2 regions of the Mesorhizobium sp. M1A.F.Ca.ET.072.01.1.1 genome follow, and region 1 is predicted to be linked to the other one. Evidence: riboswitches for the same ligand, from Rfam matches in the RefSeq annotation. Region 1 holds a riboswitch; the other holds the start of a gene.
The links. A riboswitch is a leader RNA that binds a small molecule or an ion and turns the genes downstream of it on or off. The one in region 1 is predicted to bind cobalamin.
Positions count from the first base shown of each region.

Region 2: it holds a riboswitch for cobalamin, as region 1 does, so the genes downstream of both, metE (5-methyltetrahydropteroyltriglutamate--homocysteine S-methyltransferase) here and bluB (5,6-dimethylbenzimidazole synthase) in region 1, are expected to answer to the same signal.

Region 1 is NZ_RZSF01000302.1:1,592-7,205, reverse strand. It holds partial or broken gene EOA32_RS29390 (MFS transporter) at 1-52, opposite strand, end outside; gene EOA32_RS29385 (TetR/AcrR family transcriptional regulator) at 174-764, shown strand; gene EOA32_RS29380 (hypothetical protein) at 909-1,889, shown strand; gene bluB (5,6-dimethylbenzimidazole synthase) at 1,920-2,657, opposite strand; cobalamin riboswitch at 2,700-2,878, opposite strand; gene EOA32_RS29370 (histone deacetylase family protein) at 2,993-3,919, shown strand; gene EOA32_RS29365 (exodeoxyribonuclease VII small subunit) at 3,923-4,174, shown strand; gene EOA32_RS29360 (DUF2277 domain-containing protein) at 4,366-4,632, shown strand; gene EOA32_RS29355 (pirin family protein) at 4,641-5,561, shown strand.
Region 2 is NZ_RZSF01000022.1:441-6,054, forward strand. It holds gene metE (5-methyltetrahydropteroyltriglutamate--homocysteine S-methyltransferase) at 1-1,942, opposite strand, end outside; cobalamin riboswitch at 2,038-2,238, opposite strand; partial or broken gene EOA32_RS05570 (hypothetical protein) at 2,923-3,148, opposite strand; gene glmS (glutamine--fructose-6-phosphate transaminase (isomerizing)) at 3,453-5,267, shown strand.

The sequences.
Region 1 (5,614 bases):
CGAAGCTCTTCGTGCCAGGAGCCCGAAAGATTTCCGAATATGGGTTTCGCATGGTCCCGTTCCTCGACAAGGGAAGGCGCCGCAACTACATACGCAGCGTATGAATGTCAGATAGTTCATACGTCGCGTATGTCAATTAGCATACGACGCGTATGTGAATAAGGCCAGGAGCCATGCACAAACCCCGCAAGGAGATGATCGCCGAGACGCGCGCCAAGCTGATCGCGGCCGCGCGCCATGCCTTCGGCACGATCGGCTATGCCGAGGCCTCGATGGACGATTTCACCGCTTCGGCGGGTCTGACGCGCGGCGCGCTCTATCATCATTTCGGCGACAAGAAGGGACTCCTGCAGGCGGTGATCGCCGAGATCGACGCCGAGATGGCGGCGCGGGTGAACGAGGTGGCCTCGCGGGCGCCTACTCGCTGGCAGCATTTCGTCGACGAATGCACCACCTATATCGAGATGGCGCTTGAGCCGGAAATCCAGCGCATCATGTTCAGGGACGGCCCGGCCGTGCTCGGCGATCCGGCTCAGTGGCCCAACGCCAGCGCCTGCACGGCTTCAATGGCCGATCACCTGTCAAAGCTGCAGGAGGAGGGCGTCGTCGTTCCCGATCTCGATCCCGAGACCGCAGCGCGGCTCATCAACGGCGCCAGTAGCCAGGCCTCGCAGCGCATCGCCAATGCCAAGGATCCGGAAGCGACGTCGAAGAAGGTTGTGGCGGCGTTCAAGCAGCTGCTGGAAGGCCTGAAAACCAAATAGCATCCGGTCGCGGCGTTCCGGGCAATCACTCGGGTCCGCGCTGCCTCAGACAATTGTCCCCCGCTCAAAATCCCTCCGACATTGACTTTGGCAGGAGCGAGCGCATCCTCTCCCGCCAATTCTCTGAGGCGGAGGGTCGGGGCCATGTGGGACTTCAGCATCGGCCGGTCGGTGTCCATCATGATGCGGACGTGGCCGTTCATCGTCTTTCGCATCATCGTCTATTTCGGCATCACGGTGGCCTACATAACAGCGACCGGCACCGGCGCCAGCGTCGGTTACGGCGTCGGCCACATCTCGACCGATCCGGACGGGCCGATGTCCTTTGCCTTGTGGGGTGGGGTGGTCGGCTTCGGCGTGGTCTCGATCGCCGTCTACTGGATCCGCGAATACATTCTCTATGTGCTCAAGGCAGGCCATATCGCCGTCATGGTCCATCTGATCGACGGGCAGGACGTTCCCGACGGCCAGGGCCAGATCGCCTATGCGCGCGAAGTGGTGACGAAGCGCTTCGCCGAGGCCAACATCCTTTTCGTCGTCGACCAGCTGGTGAAAGGCGCCATCCGCGCCATCACAGGGCTGATCGGCGGCATTGCTGCGTTCCTACCCATTCCAGGCTTAAGCGGTCTGGTGAGCTTCATCAATACCGTCATCCGCCTGTCGCTGACCTATGTCGACGAGATCATCCTCGGCTACAACATCCGCACCAATTCCAACTCGCCTTTCGAGACCGCCAGGCAAGGCGTCGTGCTCTACGCGCAGAACGGCAAGTTGATGGTCAAGAACGCCGTCTGGCTGGCGGTGATCATGTGGGGTGTTTCCTTCGTCATCTTTCTTTTGATGCTGGCGCCCGCCGCCGCGATCCTCTGGGCCATGCCGGGCCAGCTTGCCGGCTGGGCCTTCGTGTTGGCCATCGTCTTCGCCTGGGCCTTCAAGGCGGCTTTCATCGAGCCCTTCGCCATCGCTTCGCTGATGCAGGTCTACTTCGCCGCCATCGAGGGCCAGGTCCCCAATCCGGAATGGGACCGGCGCCTGGCCGAAGCCTCGTCCAAGTTCAGGGAGCTGCGCGACAAGGCGCTCAGCCCCTTCGGCGGCTCGCGCTGGGATTCGCCAAGGACCGCTTGAGCAGCAGCCCCGGCCACGAAGGCCGCCTGATCACGGCTTCGCCCCTTCACGGGAACCAAGGCGAGCGATCGCCGATTTGAGCGGCGCCTCGCCGGCGCCGCAAAAGGTCTCGCTCATCACCAGCTCGGGCAGCGGCAGGCGCTTGCCCCAGCCATGCGCTTCGAGGTCGGGCCTCGGCGCGAATTCCGAGACGCGGCCGACGCAGAGATAGGCGATCGGCGTGACGTGCTCGGGGATCGACAGCAGTCGCTTCAGCGCTTCGGGCTCGATGATGCTCACCCAGCCGACCCCGACGCCTTCCGCCCGCGCCGCGAGCCAGAAATTCTGCACCGCGCAGACGGTGCTGTAGAGGTCCATCTCCGGATTGTGCCAGCGCCCGAGCGGCGAGTTCTTCGAGCGCTGGCGGTCGCAGGTGATGCACAGGTTGAGCGCGCTTTCGCAGATGCCCTCGAGCTTCAGCTTGCGGTAGAGCGCCCGCCGCTCCACCTCGATCGCCGGCAGTTCCTGTTCGCGCGCGGCGAGGAAAAGGTCGCGCACCTGCCGCCGCCTTGTGGCGTCCCGGATGATGATGAAGTTCCAGGGCTGCATGTAGCCGACCGACGGCGCGTGGTGTGCCGCGGTGAGCAGCCGCGCCAAAACGCTGTCGTCGAGATCGTCGGTAAGGAAATGGCTGCGCACGTCGCGCCGGGTGAACATGGCCCGGTAGACGGCGTCGCGCGCCAATTGGTCAAAGTCATCGCCGCCGGCGGCGGCTGTTCGTGCCTGCATCGCTTGTCCCCTTGCGATAAGCAGTCCTCCGCCTGACCATGCGGATGACCATGTCTGCCGGGCCGGTCTTCTGGCTCGGGATCGACCCGCATCCGGCGCCTTCCCGTCTGGGACAGTGGCGTTTGCCGGCGCGGTCCCCCTCACAGCGTTGGGCACGCCACGGATTTCAACCGTGTTCCCGATTCTCCCGCGTTGCGGGCACCAGGCAGCGACGCGACCTTATCGCGAAGCCGAAGCCGGGCCAATGCCGCCAGCGACACGATTGGGCGCGATTTCCCCAATCATTCGGCGCTGAAACATGGCTATCCGTGCGACAGGTGCCTAGATTAGGCGCCATGACCACTCGTCTCTACACTCATCCGGTATTCCTGGAACACCTCACGCCGCCCGGCCACCCCGAGCGGCCCGACCGTTTGCGCGCCATCGAGCGCGTGCTCGACGACGAGGCTTTTTCGGCCCTCGACCGCGTCGAGGCGCCGGAAGGCGACGAGGCGACTATCCTTTACGCGCATCCGGAGGATTTCGTCGGCCGTGTCCGCGCTGCGATTCCCGAGACGGGGATCGTCTCGATCGATGCCGACACCAGCGCCAGCCCGAAAAGCTGGCATGCGGCGGTGACGGCGATCGGCGCGGCGAACGCCGCCGTCGACGATGTGTTCGAGGGCCGTGCCGCCAATGTCTTCGTTGCCGCGCGTCCGCCCGGCCATCACGCCGAAAAAGCGACCGCGATGGGCTTTTGCCTGTTCAACACCGCGGCGATCGCCGCCCGTTATGCGCAGGAGAAGCATCTGGCCGAGCGCGTCGCCATCGTCGATTGGGATGTGCATCACGGCAACGGCACGCAGGACATTTTCTGGGACGATCCGTCGGTGCTCTATTGCTCGACCCACCAGATGCCGCTTTATCCGGGCACCGGTGCCAAGAGCGAGACCGGCGCCGGCAACATCGTCAACGCGCCGCTTGCGCCGAGCACCGGCAGCGACACGTTCCGCGACGCCTTCCTGTCGCGCGTGCTGCCGTCGATCGACGCCTTCCAGCCGGATCTGATCATCATTTCCGCCGGTTTCGATGCGCACCATCGCGATCCGCTGGCCGCGATCAACCTGACCGAGGATGATTTCGACTGGGCGACCGGCCAGCTGATGGAGCGCGCCGGGCGCCACAGCGGCAACCGGCTCGTCAGCCTGCTGGAGGGCGGTTACGATCTGCAAGGATTGGCATTTTCGGTCGCCGCCCATGTCGGGCGGCTGATGAAGGGATGAATGATGGCTGATGAAGCTAACCAAGACGTCAAGGCGATGAGCTTCGAACAGGCGCTCGACGCGCTGGAGAAGATCGTCGATGATCTGGAGCGCGGCGACGTTCCGCTCGACCAGTCGATCAAGATCTACGAGCGCGGCGAGGCGCTGAAGGCTCATTGCGACCGCTTGCTCAAGGCCGCCGAGGACAAGGTCGAGAAGATCAGGCTCTCGCGCGACGGCAAGCCGGTTGGAACGGAGCCGCTCGACGCCGAGTGAGGTGTATTGATATTCAGGTGAGGCCGCCTGCAAACGCGGCTTTCTGCGGTTCCGGTGCTCACGTCCTTCAAGTACGCTCCGGTCCGGTTCTCGGAACCCGCCATTTTCGGCTCGGTCTGACCTGAATCTCAACACACCTCGGTGCACAATGTCAGACCGGTTCGGGCAGAAAGCAGGTAAGGAGTTAAAGCATGTGCCGAAACATCAAGACCCTGTTCAACTTCGATCCGCCGGCGACCGACGACGAGGTCCATGACGCGGCGCTGCAGTTCGTGCGCAAGCTGAGCGGCGCGACCAAGCCGTCCAAGCGCAACGAGCATGCCTTCAACCACGCCGTCGAGGCGATCGCCGCCGCCGCGCGCGAGCTGCTTGACAGCCTCGAAACCACCCAGCATCCGCGCAACCGCGAGGAAGAGGCCGCCAAGGCGAAGGCCCGATCCGCGCTCCGCTTCGCCTGACGCCGGTCATGAGCTTCTTTCCGGGCAACGATCCTGAGGCCGGCGACGCCTTCGCCTGCGACCAGATCGAGTTGATGGTCATTCCGAACGCCAAGGACATTGGCGGCTTCGAGGTTCGCCGCGCCTTGCCGACGGCGAAACGCAGGCTGGTCGGTCCGTTCATCTTCTTCGACCGCATGGGCCCGGCCATCCTGCGTGCCGGCCACGCGATCGACGTGCGCCCGCATCCGCATATCGGGCTGTCCACCGTCACCTATCTGTTCGACGGCAAGATCAGGCATCGCGACTCGCTCGGCACCGAAATGGTGATCGCGCCGGGCGACGTGAATTTGATGACCGCCGGCCGCGGCATCGTTCATTCCGAGCGCACGCCCGAGGAATTGCGCGGCGCGCCGATGTCGATTTCCGGCCTGCAAACCTGGCTGGCGCTGCCGGACAGCAAGGAAGAAATCGCCCCGGTGTTCGCGAACACGTCGGTCGTCCAACTGCCCGAAATCGATGCCGAGGGCGTTAGCGGCCGCGTCGTCATCGGCGAATTTTCCGGGCTGCGCTCGCCCGTCGCGACCGCCTCGGAAACGCTCTATGCCGATCTGCGGCTGGCGGCGGGCGCCAGCGTCAAAATCCCCGCCGACGCCGAGGAACGCGCCATCTACACGCTGGAGGGCGAGGTTTCGATTGCCGGCGACCGTTTCCCGGCCGAGCGGCTTTTGGTGTTCAAACCGGGCGAGGAAATCGTCGTGTCGTCCGAGCGCGGCGCGCATTTCATGCTGTTCGGCGGAGCGTCGCTGGGCTCCAAGCGTTATATCTGGTGGAATTTCGTTTCGTCCTCGAAAGAACGCATCGAGCAGGCCAAGGAAGAATGGAAGACGGGCCGCTTCGATATCGTTCCTGGCGATGAGGAAGAATTCATTCCGCTGCCGGAAGGTTAGCGCAGGATGGACATTCTGCGCCAGGCGCGTCACTGACACGCATTTACATTGGC
Region 2 (5,614 bases), on a different contig from region 1:
CGACCGACCAGTCGAGATAGACCTTCCAGTCGCACTTGCGCAGCGGCAAGCCTTCGCGAAACGCAGCCTCGTCGATCTGGATCATCCTTGCGCCGGATCTTTCGAGGTCCGTCACTTCATCGCGAATAGCGAGCGCGATCTGGCGGCAGACCTCGGAGCGGGGTACGTCGTCGCGAACAAAAGACCAATTGAGAATGGTCACTGGACCTGTGAGCATTCCCTTCACAGGCTTTTGCGTAAGTGACTGGGCGAATTGCCACCAGCGCACCGTCATCGGATTGGGGCGCGATACGTCGCCGAAGATGATGGGGGGACGCACGTAGCGCGACCCATAGCTCTGCACCCAGCCATGTTCGGTGAAGGCGAAGCCGGAAAGTTGCTCGCCGAAATGCTGTACCATGTCGTTTCGTTCGAACTCGCCATGCACCAGCACGTCCAGCCCGATCTCCTCCTGCCAGCGAATAGCAGCCTCGGTCTCCTTCTTCAGAAAGGTTTCGTAATCGACATAGCTGAGCTGGCCCTTCGCGTGAGCGGAACGCGCTTTGCGCACCTGAGGCGTCTGCGGAAAGGATCCAATGGTCGTCGTCGGGAACGGCGGCAGGCCGAGCGTGCGGGCCTGGACCCTGGAACGCTCGGCAAATGCGCTCTTTCGTTGCTTCATAGCGCCGTTGATGTCGGCGATCCGCCCTTCAACGAGCGGGTCATGGACCTTCGTGGATGTTGCGCGACTCGAGGCAGCCTCGCTAGAAGCTTTCAACTCGCCAGCCACGGCATCTCTACCTTGGGACAAGGCCCGGGCGAGGATAACCAGCTCGTCGGTCTTCTGGGCCGCGAAGGCGAGCCACGACCTGATGTTCGCATCCAGTACCGTCTCCATACGCAAGTCTATCGGCACATGCAGCATCGAGCATGAAGGCGCGATCTCGACTCGGTCCAAGGGCCAGCCCGCGACGATCGGCTTGATGCGGTCGAGAATGGCAGTGAGATTCGCGCGCCAGACGTTGCGGCCATTGATCAAGCCAAGCGATAACACCAGATCCTTAGGCGCGAGCCGACCAGCCGTCTCCAACTGCTCGGGAGCACGCGAGAGATCAAGATGCAGGCCGGCCACAGGCAGCGATATCGCCGTCTCGAGATTGTCCCCCAGCGGCCCGAAGTAAGTAGCCAGCATGATCTTCAGCTCGGGCGCGGCCTTCGACAGCTGCCCATAGGCAAATTCAAGTGCGGTTCGTTCGTAGGGGTTTAGATCGAGCACGAGCGCTGGCTCATCGATCTGCACCCAATCGGATCCCGTAAATTTTAACCTCCGCAGGAGTTGCTCGTAGACGGGCAGAAGCCGCGGCAGGAGCGCGAGGGGATTGAAACCTTCGGCAGGTGACTTCGCGAGCTTGAGAAAAGTGACCGGTCCAAGGATGACCGGGCGTGTATGAATGCCCAGGGCTTTAGCCTCGAGGAAGTAATCAACCGGTTTGGTCGACGAGAGTGTGAACGCCTGATCGTCCTCAAGTTCCGGCACAATGTAATGATAGTTGGTGTCGAACCATTTGGTCATTTCCATCGCGGTTAGGGCAGGGCAAGCCGCATGCTCCCGACCAGAGTCGCAATTTCCCGTCTGACCTTGGTTGCCGCGGGCCATAGCGAAATAGATGTCGAGTGGGACCTCGCCGCCATTCCATGCGTAGCGGGACGGCACGGCGCCGACCATGGCGGCGGTGTCGAGTACATGGTCGTAGAGCGAAAAGTCGTTCGACGGGATTTTCGACACACCGCGATCGCGCTGCTCTTCCCAGTTCGCGACACGGAGCGCCTTTGCCGTCGCGAGAAGCTCGGCGGCGCAAGATTTTCCGGACCAATAGCTTTCAAGCGCGAATTTCAATTCCCGCCTGCGACCGATACGCGGCACACCAAGCGTTGCTACAGGAATTTGCTGAGAGAGAGTCATGCGATACCCCGATGGTTGGGGCGTGGGGGACAACGAAGGCGCCAGTAGGCCGGTACGAACGCCGGGCTGCAGCGGCCACCGAGACACCCCGCCCGTGGACAATAGTTCGCCGTGGCAGGTCTCCTGGCTCGGGGGTCATAGCCTCTACCCGTCTTCCCGAGGCTGTTCGCCTCAGTGACATGAGTGGGGTCGGCTCGCCTCTAACAGTTGCGGGGGCAGCGCCGGTATCGCACCGGCTTCCCTCTTAGCTCCGCTGCGGCAGCGCCGTACGGAGAACCATGGCTTGGACACAATCACAGCAGTCAGGTCTTTTGTCAACATCGCATAAAGAAATCTTTATGTCATTATGTGAATGCACTTTGTACTGTCGCAGTGACTTCCAAGTCGCGTGTAGGGAGGAACAAGGAAAAATGCCTAAAAGGGCTTCGGGCTTCATTGCTCCTGAAAACGGTGAGAAGAGCATATTCGTTCATGCCACCGGCAGACTCGCTCAGGACTGAGCACTGCTGATGGAGGGGCAGAAGGTGTTTGTCCAATGCGGGCAGGGTAAGAAAAGCCTGGAAGTTCGGAATATTCGCCTCGCTTAGCCCCATGCGTCGGCCCACCGAAATCGCGCCTCAGGCAAAGCCCGCTGCCGGGAGGAGGTGGCAGCGGGCTCTATTTCGAGTGAGACGCGGGAGGAGGTGCGCCCCGCTCAGCGTCGGCACCACATCTGGGAGGAGTAGATGGCCGACAACATGATCATACCGACAGAAGGGTATATTGCAATGCACAAATTCTATATCGCAGTTGCGAAATCGTGCCGGATCCGCTTAGTCGAGCCTGAAAAGTCCGGTCAGGCTGCGGCTTTCTTGCGGGCACGCTTGGCAGATGCCGGCGTTCCCAGATACTTCGGCTTGCGGCCAGCCAATGCCGAGCTCGCCGTAGCTTGTTCGGCGCCACCAGAGGTCGATGCAACCGCCGGCGAGTGTCACCGAGGTCTACGCCGTCTCCGCTTTTTCCCGAATTGCGTGTGCCGCAGCCACCATGTTCATCAGGACAGGGCGGACCTCCTCCCATCCGCGCGTTTTGAGACCGCTGTCGGGATTCACCCCGCAGTTGACCATCCAACAATCGATGGCGCCCAAGAATGATGAGGTTTAAAATCTCGGCCACTTCTGGGATCCCGGGCGAGTGAATGTCATAGACACCAGCGGCGACCTCGTCCCGGCCTTCGGCCGGGCAAGGACGACCAGCTCGTCGGTCTTTTGCGCCGCGAAGGGGAGCCACGACTTCACATCCGCGTCGAGTGCCGACTCGATGTGCACGTCAATCGGTACATGCAGCATCGAAAGGCTCTGTTGGAATGCCATCGCGCATCTTGGTCCATTTATTCGGTGGATGACTGCTATTCCAACAATCAATTTTACCGTCCCAACAAAATCGTATTAGAGGATCCTGAATTGCAGCGTGGGTATCCCTCGTAGTGATTTGTGCGTCGACTGAGGCTGCCGGAAAAAACGGAGACGGCATGTGCGGGATTGTTGGTATTGTTGGGCAACAACCCGTGTCGGAGCGGTTGGTCGACGCCTTGAAGCGTCTGGAATATCGCGGCTATGATTCCGCCGGTGTTGCGACGATCACCGGGGGCGCCTTGCAGCGCAGGCGCGCTGAGGGCAAGCTCGTCAATCTCGAGACGAGACTGAAGGCAGAGCCGCTAAACGGCTCCATCGGGATCGCCCACACGCGCTGGGCAACCCACGGAGCGCCGACGGAAGGCAATGCGCACCCGCACTTTACCGGCGGTGTGGCCGTCGTTCATAACGGCATTATCGAGAATTTTGCCGAGCTGAAGGAGGAATTGACGGCGGCGGGAGCCGATTTCCAGACCGACACCGACACGGAGGTCGTCGCGCATCTTGTGGCAAGACATCGCCAGGAGGGCATGGGGCGGGGCGAAGCGATGCATGCCATGCTGAAACGCATCAAGGGCGCCTACGCGCTCGCCATCCTTTTTGAGGATGATCCGTCGAGCATCATCGCAGCGCGCAATGGACCACCGCTGGCAATCGGCCACGGCGACGGCGAGATGTTTCTAGCATCCGACGCGATCGCGCTTGCCCCCTTCACGAATGAAGTCACCTATCTCATCGACGGTGACTGGGCCGTAATCGGCAAGGGGGGTGCCGATATCTTCGATTTCGACGGCTACCCCGTAGAGCGTCCGCGTCAGACCTCCATGGCCGCGGCTTATCTGGCCGACAAGGGCAAACATCGCCACTTCATGGAGAAGGAAATCTACGAGCAGCCCGAGGCCATCGGCCGTGTGCTCGCCCATTATGTCAGCTTGATAGAGAATCGCGCCGATCCGGTTCCTAGCTTCGATTTTGCCAGCATTCCAAGCCTGGCGATCTCTGCCTGCGGCACCGCCTACCTTGCCGGACTGATCGGAAAATACTGGTTCGAGCGCTATGCTCGCCTGCCAGTCGAAATCGACGTTGCGTCCGAATTTCGCTACCGCGAGATCCCGTTGTCGCCCCAGTCTGCTGCTCTTTTCATTTCGCAATCTGGCGAAACCGCCGATACGCTAGCCTCGCTGAGATACTGCAAGAAGCTTGGACTGAAAATTGGCGCGATCGTCAATGCCGCCGAATCGAGTATCGCTCGGGAGGCCGACGCGGTCTTCCCGATCCTTGCCGGCCCGGAGATCGGCGTCGCCTCCACCAAGGCCTTCACTTGCCAGCTTGCCGTTCTTGCCGCACTTGCCATCAGCGCCGCCCGGACCCGCGGAACGGTAACCGAAAAGGAGGTGCAGGCGCTGGTCCGAAGCCTTGCCGAAATGCCGCGCATTATGGGCCAGGTCCTGAACAGCATCCAACCTAAGATAGAGCTTCTGGCGCGCGAATTGTCCAAGTATCATGACGTCCTGTATCTTGGCCGTGGCACCAGTTTCCCACTGGCGATGGAAGGTGCGCTGAAGCTCAAGGAGATTTCCTACATCCACGCCGAGGGCTATGCGGCGGGTGAATTGAAGCACGGTCCGATCGCATTGATAGACAAGAACATGCCGGTGATCGTCATCGCGCCATTTGATCGCTTTTTCAACAAGACCGTCTCCAATATGGAGGAAGTCGCCGCCCGTGGAGGGCGGGTTATCCTCGTCACCGATGAAAAAGGAGCAACCGCATCCAAGATGCACACGATCGTGCTGCCACCTGTCGACGAGATTATCGCGCCGATGATCTTCTCGCTGCCCATACAGCTTCTTGCCTATCAGACAGCGGTCATCATGGGCACAGATGTCGACCAGCCGCGCAACCTCGCAAAATCAGTCACTGTCGAATGATTCTGACGCGCTCATAGCCGGGACCGCCCATCGGAAATGCATTTCAAGTGAAACAAAGCGCGTCGCACCGGCACTTGGATGTCGACGAGATGCAGATCAGGGTTCGCGGGCGATGGATTATATCTTATTGCTCTATCGATATTGTGGGCGACCCCACCGAATTCAGCCACGTGCGTTATTTGCCGGCGCCAGTGCGCATAAGGCTAGTCGCATGCTTGAGAATGCGAATGTGGGCGTCCGCGCTTCGACTGATATCAAGATCACCTGAAACTGCCACCGGTAAGTGGCCGCCAATCCGTTTCCGAGTTCCGGCAGCTAGGCCTAGAACGCCAAGGGGAAAACCGCCC